2 linked regions of the Synechococcus elongatus PCC 11801 genome follow. The protein of the gene in region 1 binds, or shares a complex with, the protein of each later gene. Links are inferred from orthologs where the notes say so. Each region holds a gene or a part of one and is shown on either strand. Other genes may lie near its edges.

Region 1 (7,828 bases):
GTCACCGATTTGTTCAATGGTCAGCAGCAGGGCATCGCTGTCGCAGTCATAGCGAATCGCCTGCAATTTCTGAAAGTGGCCGGACGTTGCACCCTTGTGCCACAGTTCTTGGCGCGATCGGCTCCAATACCAAACCTCGCCAGTTTCCAGCGTTTTCTCCAACGCCTCACGGTTCATCCAGGCCAGCATCAATACGGTGCCGTCCAGATAATCTTGGGCGATCGCAGGCAGCAGACCCCGCTCATCAAAGCGGAGTTGATCAAGCGGCAGCGACAGAGACAGAGGAGCCATGAGCCTCAGGCTGGGTGACTGTTCTACGCTATCACTGCCGCGATCGCGTCTGAACTCAGCGAACCTCTACCGCCTGTAGGCGATCGCGAAAACTCGTCTGAGGGGCTGGTGTAGGTGCTGTGTAGCGGGGTTCGACAGCAGCACTGGCCTTGGGGGCTGGGGTATTAGCGCTGTTCGCTGACCGTGAGTCTGTCTGACCTAGCGGCACATAGCGAAACCGGCGATGACTTCCGCCTTTGGCCGGTGGACGGAGCGAGGGTTCAACCGTATTTTGAGTACTGGCTTCCGTAGGATTCCGACGGGGTAATGGGTTTTCACGCAATTCGCGCTTGAGCTGGTTGAGCAATCGTGAATGTGATGTCGAGCTGTAGTGCTTGATGATGTGGATATCCCAATCCATGGTGCCTCGGGCAGCAGTGAATGATGAGCCGCCATTTCAGTCAATGAATCGTCTGGAGTTATCGCCACAGTTGCTTAAACTCCAAGCCCCTAATGGCAAAGGGCTGCTGAGCCGAAATCATAGAGGCCTGCTGAATGTTCAGCAAGCCCCTACGCATCATCTTAAGTTTTTAACGGTTGCTGAACTAGCTCAAACCACTAACGAGGAAGGGCAGTAGGCCTTGGCCCAAGACCACTTCCGTCAAGATGAGAGCCACAAAACCGAGCATTGCTAGCCGGCCATTCAATTTTTCGGCGCGATCGTGAAAGCCCCAGGAAGCATCAGCTTCAGCAACAACCACTTGGGGTTCGATGGCGAAATTGTTTTGACGACCGAATTCGTCAACAGTTCGTCCGCTACGCATAATGAATTCCTCTTGATTGGCTGTCCTGTTTGAAGTGTAACACAACGTAAAGTTCTGTGACGTTTTTCTTAATCTTTGGCAGTCAACCCTGTTCCCACCGGGGCAGCATGACTGTTGCTGCCCTTTGTAGATGGAGGCAATAGCGAGGACTAAACCATCGTCAAAGGCCAACGACCGGTAAACTCAGCGCAGCGATCGCCCTCTCATGTCTTTGTGATGACGGTTCCTCTCAACCCTGCTGATAATCCACTAGTCCAGTTTCGACAGGCTTTGGCAGCTCTCCACAGTACTGAGGCAGCTCTAGCACTCTTCTTAGAGACTGCGATTGACTTGACTCAGTCGGATGCTGGCAGCATCTTTCAACTGCGCTGGAGTCTCCGTGGACCGGAACTGATCTGCACCTTGTCCTGCAACTTCTCGCAACCCGAGATTCAGCTGCAAGGTAGCCCTCTCCCGATCCTGCGCAATAGCTTGGCAGGGTACGTAGCCACCACCGGTGAGGTGTTGAATATTCCCGATGTCTATCAGCTACCGTTGGGGTTGCCTTATCACTTTCAACCCCGCATCGACAGCGCGACCGGCTATCGCACCCAATCGATTTTGGTCTTACCGCTCAAGACACCGCGCCAAGATGTGATCGGAATTGTGGAGCTGATCAACCGCAAGTGCGATCGCAAAGCCAAACTGACGACAGGCGACTACGGTGCTGCAGTGATTCCCTTTTCTCCAGCCGATCAGCAAGTGGTCGTGCAGCTACTCAAGACGCTAGAGAGTGAGTTTCTCGGCAAGGTATGAGTCAGCCGTCGGCCACGATCGCACAGAACTTTACACCGATCTCAATCGCGGCGAACGGCTAGAAGGTGGCGAACTAGGCACTGGCCGGTGCTTGGGGGCGAGTACGAACACGGAGTCTACGAATGCCATGTGGCTCGGGGCGGCGTTCTTGCAGCTCTTGCTTCAGCTGCTTCAGCAGGGCGCGGTGGCGTTGCGAAGGGAAAAACGTGAACTTGAGGTCTGGCTTCCAATCCATGCAAAAAGTTGAGAAACAAAGCGCCTGATCTCAGGCTCCCCAACTCTAGCGCAGGGGCGATGACCCCAACCGAGCCGCTCAAAAGGTAAGCGATAGAATCATCTAGATTTTTGCTGCTGCTTTCCCATGCCCAAGCGCGCTTCTGTTGAGCCTTCATCTGATCTGGCTCATCGCAATGGCAGTCAACCAGCAGCCGAGACAGACCAAATTCGAGTTCGGGGCGCGCGGCAACATAATCTGCAGAACCTTGACCTCGATCTACCGCGCAACCAGCTAATTGTGTTTACGGGTGTGAGCGGTTCGGGCAAGTCATCCTTGGCCTTTGACACGATTTTTGCCGAGGGGCAACGTCGCTACGTCGAGTCACTGTCTGCTTATGCTCGGCAGTTCCTTGGCCAAGTCGATAAGCCTGATGTCGATGCGATTGAGGGCTTGAGTCCAGCCATTTCCATTGACCAAAAATCCACTTCGCACAACCCACGATCGACGGTCGGTACGGTCACGGAAATCTACGATTACCTGCGGTTGTTGTTTGGGCGAGCCGGCTCACCCCACTGCCCCCATTGCGATCGCTCGATCGCGCCTCAAACGATTGATCAAATGGTCGATCGCCTTGCAGAACTACCCGATCGCAGCCGCTTTCAAATCTTGGCGCCGGTGGTTCGCGGTAAAAAAGGAACCCATAAAAAACTGCTTTCTAGCCTTGCGGCAGAAGGCTTTGTGCGGGTGCGGATCAACGGTGAAGTGCGGGAACTCAGTGACAGTATTGAGCTGGATAAAAACCACGCCCACACCATCGAAATTGTGGTCGATCGCCTTGTTCAAAAAGAGGGAATTCAAGAGCGACTCGTTGATTCACTCACCACCTGTCTCCGTCGTGCCGAAGGCATTGCTGTGATCGATGTCTTGCCGAGCGATCGCGGCTCTGTCGTAACCTTGCCGACGGAGTTAGCAGCTAGCCACGCAGCCGAAACAAAAGCTGCCTATGGCAGCCCTGCTAGTGGCTATGAACTTGTCTTTTCCGAAAATTTTGCTTGCCCCGAGCATGGCGCTGTGATGGAAGAACTGTCGCCGCGCCTCTTTTCCTTTAACTCACCCTACGGTGCCTGCTCCCATTGCCACGGGCTGGGGAGCCTACGGACGTTTTCGCCCGATCTGGTCGTTCCCGATCCCAGCCTGCCAGTCTATGCCGCGATCGCGCCTTGGTCGGAAAAAGATCACAGCTACTACTTCAACCTGCTCTGCGGCGTGGCCGAGGCCAGTGGCTTCGAAATCAGCGATCGCTGGCAGGATTTGACCCCTGATCAACAGCAGGCGATTCTCTACGGCAGCCGTGAAGCGATCGCGGTTGAAACTGAATCCCGCTTCCGCGATCGTCAGGTTTACCATCGCCCCTTTGAGGGGGTGATTCCGATCCTGGAGCGTCAGTATCGAGAAACCAGTTCCGAAGTCTATAAACAGAAGCTCGAAAAATATCTCGTCGATCAAACTTGCGAGGTCTGCCACGGTTTACGGCTCAAACCGGAATCCTTGGCAGTGCGGATTGGCCCCTATCGGATCACTGATCTCACCAGTGTTTCAGTGCGGGACTGCCTGAGCAAAATTGAAGCTTTAATCGGTGCTAACGGGCGATCGCCCCTCTTGACAGCTCGCCAAATGCAGATCGGGGATTTGGTGCTGCGCGAAATTCAGGCTCGCCTGCGCTTCTTGCTCGACGTGGGACTCGACTACCTGACCCTCGATCGCCCAGCCATGACTCTCTCGGGTGGTGAGGCCCAGCGTATTCGCCTGGCTACACAAATTGGGGCGGGTCTGACCGGAGTGCTCTACGTCTTGGATGAGCCCAGTATTGGGCTGCATCAACGTGATAACGATCGCCTACTCAATACCCTGATTCGCCTGCGGGATCTCGGCAATACCCTGATTGTGGTTGAGCATGACGAAGATACGATTCGTGCAGCCGACCACCTGGTTGATATTGGGCCTGGAGCAGGGGTGCATGGGGGGCGTATCGTTGCCCAAGGTCATCTAAAGCAACTGCTGACGGCTGAAGACTCTTTGACGGGTGCTTATCTCTCAGGCCGTCGCCGTATTGCTACTCCAGCAAGCCGTCGTGAGGGCAATGGTCGCCGTCTGCAGCTCCAAGGTGCCAATCGTAACAATCTCCAAAACCTTGATGTTGAGATTCCCCTCGGCAAACTGGTCTGTGTCACGGGCGTGAGTGGCTCCGGCAAATCCACGCTTGTCAATGAACTCCTACATCCAGCCCTCGAGCACAGTCTGGGGCTGAAGGTTCCTTTTCCCAAAGGCCTGGCCGCGCTGAAAGGCACAAAAGCGATCGACAAGGTGATCGTGATTGATCAATCGCCGATTGGTCGTACCCCGCGATCGAATCCGGCGACCTATACTGGTGCCTTTGATCCGATCCGGCAGGTGTTTGCTGCAACGACGGAAGCGAAAGCACGAGGCTATCAGCCGGGGCAGTTTTCCTTCAATGTCAAAGGCGGTCGCTGTGAAGCCTGTGGTGGGCAAGGCGTCAATGTCATCGAGATGAATTTTCTGCCCGATGTCTATGTCCAGTGCGATGTCTGCAAAGGTGCTCGCTATAACCGTGAAACGCTGCAGGTGAAGTACAAAGGCAAGACGATCGCTGACGTGCTCAACATGACCGTCGAAGAGGCGGCGCAGTTTTTCGAAAACATTCCTCAAGCCAGTAGCCGCCTGCAGACCTTGGTGGATGTGGGTCTGGGTTATGTTCGTCTCGGTCAGCCTGCGCCAACGCTCTCAGGTGGTGAAGCCCAACGGGTCAAACTGGCGACGGAACTGGCGCGTCGGGCAACCGGCAAAACGCTCTATCTGATTGATGAACCGACCACGGGTCTCTCTTTCTACGATGTCCACAAGTTGCTGGATGTGATGCAGCGCCTCGTGGATAAGGGCAATTCGATCGTGGTGATTGAGCACAACTTGGATGTGATTCGCTGTGCAGACTGGATCATTGATCTGGGACCCGAAGGAGGCGATCGCGGCGGCGAGATTGTTGTTTGCGGGGAGCCAGAGACTGTAGCAATGCATGCTCACTCCCACACAGGGCGCTATCTTGCTCAAGTCTTAGCCCAGCATCCTCCGGGGCAGTAATGCTCAGTGAGTCTCACCAGCAGTGTCGCCAGAGCCAAGTATCAGATTCTGATACAGTGATCAACACTGCAGTAATCTTTTGTTTTTTTCTTAGATTTGTAGAGTCTTAAAGCGACATTCTAGAAGTAGCCATCGAGTCATCTTGTGACAGGAAGTAGCACGGTTATGACAGCGCCCACCATTGAGCAACTTGTGCGCAAGGCTTGCCAAGTACAAGCCTCGGATATTCATCTGCGGGTTGGGCATCCTCCCTACTTTCGGTTGCGCGAGCAAATGTATCCGCTCCCAAAAGCACCGGCTGTCACAGAGAGTGATATGGATAGCTGGCTCAATGAAATCTTGACGCCAGCCCAGCGTACTCGTCTTCAAGAAACGCAGGAAATTGATGAAGCGCTTTTTTATCCAAATCTGATTCGTTGTCGCGTCGTTTGCTTTCAAACACTGGATGGTACAGCGATTACGCTACGGTTAATCCCTCTACAGATTCCGAGTCTCTTTGAGCTGCAACTTCCATCTGTGCTTTCGGGGTTAGTTCAACGGAAACAAGGACTGATTTTAGTCACGGGACCAACAGGATCAGGTAAGTCAACTACCCTAGCAGCCATGGTTAATGAAATGAACCAAACCATGGCTCGCCATATTATTACTATCGAAGACCCTATTGAGTATGTTTTTGAACCTGTTCGCTGTTTGATTACCCAACGTGAAATTGGTCGTCATGCCCATGATTTTGCCTCGGCACTGCGGGCTGCGTTACGGGCTGATCCAGATGTCATTCTTGTGGGTGAGATTCGAGATCAAAAAACGCTCAAGACAGCTATCTATGCTGCCCAAACGGGTCACCTTGTTTTGGGGACACTCCATGCTCGCAATACAGTCAGCACGATCGATCGCTTGATTGGTCTTGATGGCATGGTGCAGAGCTCAGACACGCGCAAGCAGTTCCTAGAGCTGTTAGTCGCAGTGATTTCCCAACAACTGATCACTCCCCAAACTGGTAGCCGTAGGGCAATCTTAGAGGTTTTGATCAATACGCCGGCGATTCAGGACTATCTCAACCGTGGCGAATTAGAGGAAGCCTATCGCTTGATGGAACTCGACACGATTGAGGGCATGCAAACTCTCAATGAGGCACTCCTGATCGAGATTGAGCAAGGTCGACTCAGTGTTGAAGAGGCTCTGAAAGTCTCGATTGATCCTGGAGATCTCGATCGCCGTCTGCGGATTACTGGGATTGCTCAAGCCCAAGGATTTTCCAGTCATTTTCAATCTGATTTCTAAGCAGGGGTTTGGTTACTCCACTGATAGGGTGGGAGTCGGAATGATGGACGATGCCTTCGAACCGCTACAGCTTAAAGCCGAGGGAGCCAGCCTTCGCTTCTGCCGTTATGGCGGGCAAGTGTTGTCGTGGCAACCCGCAGGAGGTCAAGAACGTTTTTTTCTTAGCGATCGCAGTCTTTATCGTCTGGGCAAGGCTATTCGTGGTGGCATCCCGGTCATCTTTCCTCAGTTCTCGGATCGTGGCTCTTTACCTAAGCATGGTTTTGCCCGCGATCGTGCTTGGACCTTGCTTCAACTTGATGCAGCAGCGGGGTATGCAGAGCTAGAACTTCGAGACTCTGCCGAAACCTTACAGATTTGGCCTGTAGCCTTCCGGCTGCGCCTGAAGCTGCAATTGCGATCGCAACAGTTGCAGGTACAGCTCAGTGTTGAAAATTGCGATCGCCAACCATGGCAGTTTACGGCGGCGCTGCATGGCTATTTGGCAGTCCCTGACTTATCCACCGTGCGATTACAAGGGCTACAAGGGCGTTGGGGTACCGAGCAAACCACAGGCGATCGCTTTCAAGAATTAGATCGCGATCGTGGCTTTCTGACAGCGATCGATGCTTTGTATGACGCGCCAGCGCAGCTCCTGACTCTCGTGGCTCCGCCATGGCCAGACCTCCAAATCAGCCAAGAGGGCTTTTCAGAAACAGTGGTTTGGAACCCTGGCGTCGCGGGTGCTGCTCAGATTTCTGATCTCGCACCCGGTATGGAACGGCAGTTTCTTTGTGTGGAGGCTGCAACAGTTCAGCAACCGCCTCACCTAGAACCCGGTGAAATCTGGCAGGGGCAGCAATCCTTTCAGATCCACTGAAGCCGTAGATGACGGTAGTGCTTACTGTTAACCCTGCGAAGTATTCCTGCAATTCCTTGGCAGCAGCTCGATCGCACTCCTACGGTGAGGATAGTTCGGATGACGACCTCCAGGACGGCGTAAAGCTTGAGGACTGGACGGGTGAACATAGCTGGCGATGGCTTCTTCTGGGGTCGTCGCCTTTATTCGTGGGGGTACTGCTGAGGAAACGTGTGCGAGACGCACTCATCATGCTTCGACTTACTGGAAGCCGACTCCTGGCAAAGCTGGTCTCAGGAAGCTCCCAACCTTCTCGCAGAACCTCTCAGTGCGACAGAAAGAGTATTGCTGTGGATATGGTGAAGGGCGAATAAGTTAGGACGTTATGACAAGAGAAAGATAGATCTACCGTTCTTTAGCTTGTGGGTTTAATCGAGATTTATCGAG
Region 2 (7,171 bases), 630 kb from region 1 along the record:
CAGGCCCCAAACCCTAAGCGAATTTTGGTGAAGGGCAAGTCGCTACTGTGCCTGAGTTGTCGTCGCATCATACTCGTGCGGCGCAGGGTTGCTAGTAACCCAACCAAAACACAGAGAACCGAGAGGGTTTCTAAGCTGAGGCGAGTCCCTTCGGCTAGGATACGGAGGCCTTTTTCGAAGACTTCTAGCTCGACCATGATTCAGGCTTCTCCCGCTACTCACTTCGCAGCATGGAAGTGATGTTTCTGCTTGGCTGGTCTACGGTTGAGGGCTGAGATCAGCCTGAAGACTCGCAGTCAGCAGCCTACCGCTTCATTTGCAGCAATTGCTCAACAAAGGATCTGCATAAAGCACTAGGCCCGGCCTTAATCTCAACGGACTGCAGCAATCCATGCCTCCCAAGTGTCCCAGCTGATCACTCCTAAGACTGGGAAACGAGGCCTAAGGATCCGTGTTTTTACTGTCCTTTAATCAGGCTGGAGATACAGCTTAGGGAAGCCCGCGTCGCAAAATCCTGCTGTAGCTTTTGATTTTTTTCCAAGCTGATCAAATAAGCATTCCCTTTGGATCGCAGCTCATTGAGCATGCACTGACAGATGGGCCGAGCGAACTGGGAGGGAGCCCCCCGAGTTTTAGCCGTTTCTTGGCAGACCTGTAGGAAGTTGGCCTGTTTTGCTGCTGGGATCTCGTCTTTGGCGTGAACAGGTGTAGCGAATCCAAGGGCGATCGCAACAATGGGCAGCAGTTTCATCGAGTTTCCTAGACGCAAAAGGCCGGACAAGCACCGACCGGACTAACAATCCTAAGCTGGCCGCATGTCCACCGAGAACATCAGACGCTTAAGTCTCTTTTTGGTTTCTGAATTTAGGCGGCGATCGCCAATTCTGACAAGGTGCTTTGCAGGGGGCTGAGCCAAGTGATCAGATTTTCCACCTGCTGCTCAGCACTCTGAAGCCCTAACCCGCGCACAGTAACGCGCCCTGAGGCATAGACAAAACGGCTCTGAAGATTGCTAGCAATTTTTTCGTGCAGGCGTTTCCACGCTGGGGCTTCCATCGGCGTTTCTAGAATGACGTGCTGCTTGGACTCAGTGCGAATGCGGGCAAAGCCCAGTGATTTTGCCACTTGCTTGAGTTCCATTACCCGCAGCAATTGCTGAGCCGCTTTGGGCAACGGGCCATAGCGATCGCTCCAGTCCGCTGCGATTTGCAGCAGATCAGCGGGGGTACGCGCCGAGGCTACAGCCCGATAGGCGCTCATCTTGGCATCGAGGTCGGGAATGTAGTCAGCAGGGATGAAGGCCGTGAGATTGAGGTCGATCTGGGTGTCATCAACCTGGGGAATATCTTGACCGCGAATTTCCTGCAGCGATTCCTGCAGCATTTCCATGTAGAGGTCGAAGCCGATCGCCTCCATCTGACCGGATTGCTCGACTCCCAGCAGGTTGCCAACGCCACGAATCTCTAAGTCCCGCATGGCGAGCTGATAGCCCGATCCCAGCTGTGTGAACTCCTGAATAGCCCGCAAGCGTTGTCGTGCCTGATCGGAGAGCACCGTTTCACCGGGATAGAACAGCCAAGCGTGGGCTTGAATTCCAGCCCGACCGACGCGACCGCGCAACTGGTAGAGCTGCGAAAGGCCAAAGCGCTGGGCGTCTTCGATCAAAATCGTGTTGACGCGGGGAATATCCAAGCCAGACTCGATGATCGTGGTGCAGATCATCGCGTCGGCTTCGCCGTTATTGAAGGCCAGCATCGTTGCCTCCAATTCGCCTTCTGGCATCTGACCATGGGCAACGGCAAGGCGCAAGCTGGGCAACATTTCCTGCAAGCGAGTCGCGATCGCCTCAATTCCTTCGACACGAGGGACGACATAGAAGACTTGTCCACCGCGATCGATCTCCTGGGAAATTGCCGTCCGCACCGCCTCCAAGTCGTAGGGCATTAGGTGGGTTTTAATCGGGCGACGGGAAGGGGGCGGGGTAGTGATCAGGCTCATTTCCCGCACACCTGAGAGCGCCATGTAGAGCGTGCGCGGAATCGGTGTGGCACTCAGGGTCAGAACATCGACCTGGGTTTTGAGGGCTTTGATTTTTTCCTTCTGGTTAACGCCAAAGCGCTGCTCTTCATCGACGACTAGCAGGCCAAGATCGCGAAACTGCGTGTTTTTGCCCAGGAGCTGGTGGGTGCCAACCACGACATCAAGTTCACCAGTCGCGAGGCGCTGCAAAATCTGCTGCCGTTCACTCGCCGTTCGGAAGCGGTTGAGCAAGCCAATTTGAATTGGATAGGGCGCGAAGCGTTCCTTGAGGGTGTGGTAGTGCTGCTGGGTCAGGATCGTTGTCGGAGCAAGTAAAGCCACCTGCTTTCCGGCGGTCACTGCCTTAAAGATGGCGCGAACCGCGACTTCCGTTTTGCCAAAACCCACGTCCCCGCAGACTAAGCGATCCATCGGTTGCGGACTTTCCATATCGCGCTTGACTGCTTCTACCGCCTTGAGCTGATCCGCTGTCGGCTGGTAGGGGAAGGAATCTTCCAGCTCTTGCTGCCAAGGCTGATCCGGTGGGTAGGCATGACCCTCCTGCTGCGATCGCTGGGCGTAGAGCTTGAGCAAATCGACCGCGACTTTCCGAACGGCTTTGCGGGCTTTGGCTTTGGTCTTCTCCCAAGCCTTACTGGTCATGCTGCTCAGTTCAGGGCGCTCACCGCCCATACCGCGATAGCGGCTGAGGCTGCCAAGTTGATCGGCGGCAACTCGCAGCAGACCATCGGCATATTGCAGCACCAGATACTCGCGCATTTCGCCGCCAAGACTGAGGCTTTCCAGCTTGGTAAAGCGACCGATGCCATGGTTTCGGTGGACGACGTAGTCGCCGGGCTTGAGGCGATCGAGGTCAACTTGCTTAGAGGCTGCCCGTCGCCGTTTGCGGACGTAGGTCGGTGAGGCGAGGACGTGCTGACCAAAGCATTCGCGATCGGTGATCAAGGTCAGCCGGAAAGTGGGCAGGCTGAAGCCTTCTAGCTCCGCCAGACTGGAATGCTTGAGTGCGATCGGGAAACGTTTTTCACTAAGGCGATCGATCGCCGGATAGTCGCGGGGGTTGGGGATAAACTGCGCCGGGCAGTCGTGTTCTTGTAGCAGTGCCACCATCCGCGAGGGCTGAGCAGAGACCAACCAAATGCTGTGGCGATCGCGCTCAGTGCGGATGAAGTCCGCCAGCTTGCCGAACTGATGCGGCAGAACAGGAAGCGATCGCGCCGCCAGATCGAGCACGGGCAACTCACTCTCGCCGCCGGTTTGCAGCTGTGACAGCTCGATCCGCTGAAAGCAGCTGATTTCCTCCCAAGCGGCTTGAAAATCGCGATGAATGGCTGGCCAAACTTGCTCCTGTTCCTGCCAGTGATCTTGAACATGCTCCAGCCAGCGATCGCTATGGGCGCGACACTGCAGCGGCTCATCGATCGCAATCACCGTGCCCGCCGGTAGATAGTCCAGCAGGGAAGCAGGCTGTTTGAAGGCCACCCCTAAAAAGCGGCGCATCCCTTCCGGTGGTTGCCCTTCTTGCCAGGCTTCCTGTTCGGCCTCGGTCAGCCAGTCATCCAGCGATCGCCCCTCTAAAGCAGCTGCAATCACCGGCGCATAGCTGGTTGGGGTCAGTCGTAGGATTTCGATCTCATCCAGCGATCGCTGGGTTGCCGGATCGAATTCCCGCAAGCGCTCCAATTCATCGCCAAACAACTCCAGTCGAACCGGTAACTCCGCTGAAACTGGAAACAAGTCGATGATGTCGCCACGACGACTCCACTGGCCTTCTGCTTCAACGGTCTGTACCCGCTCGTAACCAAACTGGGCAAGGCGATCGCCCAATTCCCCAAGATTGATCTCCTGACCCCGCTGCAGCGTTTGGCAAAAGGGACGCAGCACTTCCACGGGCGGCAGATGGGGTTGCAGCGATCGCTCGGTTGCCACGATCGCCACAGGCTGACTCTGTTCCAGCAGATCGGCCAGCACCTGCAACTGCCCCCAAACCATCTCGGACTCGGGGTCAAAGGCTTCGTAGGGTGAGGATTCCGAGGTGGGGTAAAAGTGCAGCGTCGGCCAGCCCATGCCTTCCAGTTGCGCGGCCCAGCGACCGGCTTCTTCGAGGGTGGCGCAAATCACCAGCAGCGATCGCGATTGGGCTTGGACAAGGGCTGAGGTCACCAACCCCTGCGCTAAGCGACCGGCTCCAATCAGACGCAGGCCCGATTGCTTCTCTAACTTCGTCAGCAGATCTTGGCTGAGGGGCGATCGCGCCAAGGTGCGAATCAGTGCTGAAAAAGTCATGGATAGATGACCGGTGCGTCAGAGATAAAGTCAAGGAAGAATTTGTCGATCCATTGTGCCGTTTGGGCGATCGCGCCGCCTCAAACCGCAGGAGCGCTACTGCCCGCCAGGTTGCGGAAACGGGTGAACTGCGGCTCAAACAGGAGCTTGACGGTGCCGACCGGCCCATTCCGATGCTTGGCAACAATAATTTCGGTAATGCCGCGATCGGGAGTGTCAGGATTGTAGTATTCATCCCGATAGATCATCATCACTAAATCAGCATCTTGCTCAATCGAACCGCTTTCCCGCAAATCCGACATCATCGGTCGCTTATTGGTTCGTGATTCCACACCACGACTGAGCTGCGAAAGCGCAATTACCGGAACGTTTAACTCCCGTGCCAAACCTTTCAGCGATCGCGTAATCTTAGAAATTTCTTGAACCCGGTTATCGCTGGAACTACCTTCCATAAGCTGCAGATAGTCAATCAGAATTAGCCCGAGTTGCCCTCCTTGTTCAGACATCAATCGTCGAGCCTTCGATCGCATCTCCGAAACAGTCAATCCGGGCGTATCGTCAATAAAAACGGGAAGTTGGGAAAGTTGCATAATCCCTTTGCCAAGCATTTCCCACTCATGATCGCCAATCCGGCCCGATCGCAAGCGGCTACTCTCGATGCCAATTTCCATCGACAGCAGGCGATAGATCAATTGCTCCTTCGACATCTCCAAACTGAAGACACAAACCGGCAGCTTATGAGCAACGGTAATATTGCGAGCAATGTTGAGGACAATACTGGTTTTTCCCATGGCCGGTCGTCCCGCCACAATAATCAAATCCGATCGCTGGAAGCCCTGAGTCATGGCATCCAGATCGTAGTAATTACAAGAGATGCCCGAGAGCGCCGTTCCCATGGAACGACTCTCGATTTCTGCAAAGGTACTCGTCAGGATTTCGGAGGCCGGTAGCAAGCCCATAGTCGGGCGTTCTTGGGTAATGCCAAAGACCTTTTGCTCCGCCTGATCAAGAACGGCTTCCAGCGGCTTGGTCGTGTCGTAGCCCAGTTGAATGACGGAATTACCGGCTTGAATCAGTTGCCGCCGCAGAAACTTGTCGATTACTAACTGAGCGTATTGCTCGACGTTAGCCGTCGTCACCACGCGATCGACCAGCTTTGCCAGTCGAGATTGACCGCCGACCTTGTCGAGCTGACCCGCATCTTGCAGGCAGGTCGTCAGACTGGTCAGATCCGTTGGCTGACCTTGGCTATGCAGCCGGACTGCCGCCCGATAAATATCGCGGTGGTTGGAGTTGTAGAAGGCTTCCGGTGAGAGTACATCGGCAATCCGCCCGATCGCCTCGGGATCGAGCAGGATGCTACCCAGAATTGCTTCCTCAGCTTCGACATTTTGGGGCGGCTCATGGCGATCGGGAAGGATATCAAAGCGGAGTTCCTGAACCATGACTGCCTCAGCAGACGAGCGTACCGATCGTGACACACTCCCGCCGCTCGCAAAATGGGCGACGGGTGGGTTGATCCATTTTGCTGGAGGCACGACAGGTTTGAGTTGGTCGCAGCCTCCGTGCCACGGTCTGAAGCCCCTCCGCTTGCCACGAACCGGCGACGTCTCTGCGTAGTTGAACTATCCAGCTAGAAGGGCTAAGGGCTGGCCATACCAAGCTGTCAGGGACTGATTTGAGAGCTAGCGCCAGCCTGCCCGATCCATGATTTTCACAGCTTCAGCGTTATTTGCTCCATAGATATCGACATTGACGGGCGCTGCTTCAAAGGTGCCGAAGCTTTGGACAACTGCATCTTCAGCGGTATTGGCCTTGGCTGGATATTCGTAGGTGCCTTGGGTAAAGTAGCGCTGACCTTCAGGGCTCGCTAAGAATTCCAGAAATGCAATTGCATTGTCTTTGTGCGGAGCATTGGTTGCAACCCCAGCACCGCTGACATTGATATGGGTCGGTTGTGGGAAGAAGACACCGACTTTAGCAGCGATTTCGCGATCGCCAGCCTCTTTCGATTCCATGAGACGTGCCAAGTAGTAGTGGTTCACAACGGCCACATCGCACACGCCTTCGGCAACCGCTTTGATTTGGGCGGTGTCGTTCCCTTGGGGAGGACGGGCAAAATTCGCCGTGATTCCCTTGATCCACTCTTCCGTTTTGGCTTCGCCATCAGTCGCGATCGCAGCAGCTACAAGAGACTGGTTATAGATGTTGTCTGAACTGCGCATACACAGCTTCCCTTTCCACTCAGGGTTGGCGAGGGCTTGATAGGTGGAGAGCTGACTGGGTTGCACCTTGGACTTGTTGTAGATAATGACGCGGGCACGGCGGGCAAAGCCAAACCAACGCCCATCCGGATCGCGCAGATCGGCAGGGAGTTCCGTGGTGAGCACTGTCGATTGCACAGGTTGGAATAGCCCTTTGGATTCTGCCTGCCACAGACGTCCCGCATCAACTGTAATCAGGACATCAGCAGGACTGTTGGCTCCTTCGCTTTGGATGCGTTCAATCAGCTCGGCATCCTTGCCTTCAATGACGTTGACCTGTATGCCCGTTTTGTCGGTAAAGGCTTTGTAGAGCTGGTCGTCTTGGTTGTAGTGCCGTGACGAGTAGACATTGACGACTTTATTGTCACTACTGCCGCAGGCTGCTAAACCCGCACTGAGGAACAGGGCTGCAAAACCAGTTGACCAGAGACGTAGGCGAGACAATGACTTGCTTCCTTATTGCAACTATTTCTAAATAAGAGAGTACGGTCTTTATCCCTATTTCGGCAAGGTAGTGCTCATTGCTGAGGACACTAGCGGTCTCAATAAGTCCTGCTTACTGCAACTTAATTGCAGGCAAA

What was found. The genes of interacting proteins can lie anywhere in the genome.
Region 2: the proteins of uvrA (region 1) and mfd are in contact, whole or in part, in a crystal structure (PDB 4DFC), measured with the Escherichia coli proteins. The link is inferred for Synechococcus elongatus PCC 11801 from one-to-one orthologs.

What each region holds. Positions count from the first base shown.
Region 1 is NZ_CP030139.2:1,062,956-1,070,783, reverse strand. Bases 1,895-5,462 are described here. They hold uvrA (excinuclease ABC subunit UvrA), read left to right. Parts: upstream 1,895-2,250; coding sequence 2,251-5,262; downstream 5,263-5,462. Other genes in these bases: DOP62_RS05080 (type IV pilus twitching motility protein PilT), read left to right, coding at 5,428-5,462; DOP62_RS05090 (hypothetical protein), read right to left, coding at 1,963-2,124. Outside these bases: bifunctional phosphoribosyl-AMP cyclohydrolase/phosphoribosyl-ATP diphosphatase HisIE, read right to left, coding at 1-291; DOP62_RS05105 (hypothetical protein), read right to left, coding at 347-691; DOP62_RS05100 (chlorophyll a/b-binding protein), read right to left, coding at 876-1,094; DOP62_RS05095 (GAF domain-containing protein), read left to right, coding at 1,311-1,889; more of DOP62_RS05080, read left to right, coding at 5,463-6,543; DOP62_RS05075 (D-hexose-6-phosphate mutarotase), read left to right, coding at 6,584-7,402. UniProt on the Escherichia coli protein: The UvrABC repair system catalyzes the recognition and processing of DNA lesions. UvrA is an ATPase and a DNA-binding protein. A damage recognition complex composed of 2 UvrA and 2 UvrB subunits scans DNA for abnormalities.
Region 2 is NZ_CP030139.2:429,966-437,136, reverse strand. What follows is about bases 665-4,675. They hold mfd (transcription-repair coupling factor), read right to left. Parts: upstream 4,327-4,675; coding sequence 865-4,326; downstream 665-864. Other genes in these bases: dnaB (replicative DNA helicase), read right to left, coding at 4,407-4,675; DOP62_RS02065 (hypothetical protein), read right to left, coding at 665-751. In the rest of the region: DOP62_RS02070 (DUF1622 domain-containing protein), read right to left, coding at 1-197; more of DOP62_RS02065, read right to left, coding at 458-664; more of dnaB, read right to left, coding at 4,676-5,771; DOP62_RS02050 (hypothetical protein), read left to right, coding at 5,770-5,946; DOP62_RS02045 (Fe(3+) ABC transporter substrate-binding protein), read right to left, coding at 6,012-7,034. UniProt on the Escherichia coli protein: Couples transcription and DNA repair by recognizing RNA polymerase (RNAP) stalled at DNA lesions. Mediates ATP-dependent release of RNAP and its truncated transcript from the DNA, and recruitment of nucleotide excision repair machinery to the damaged site.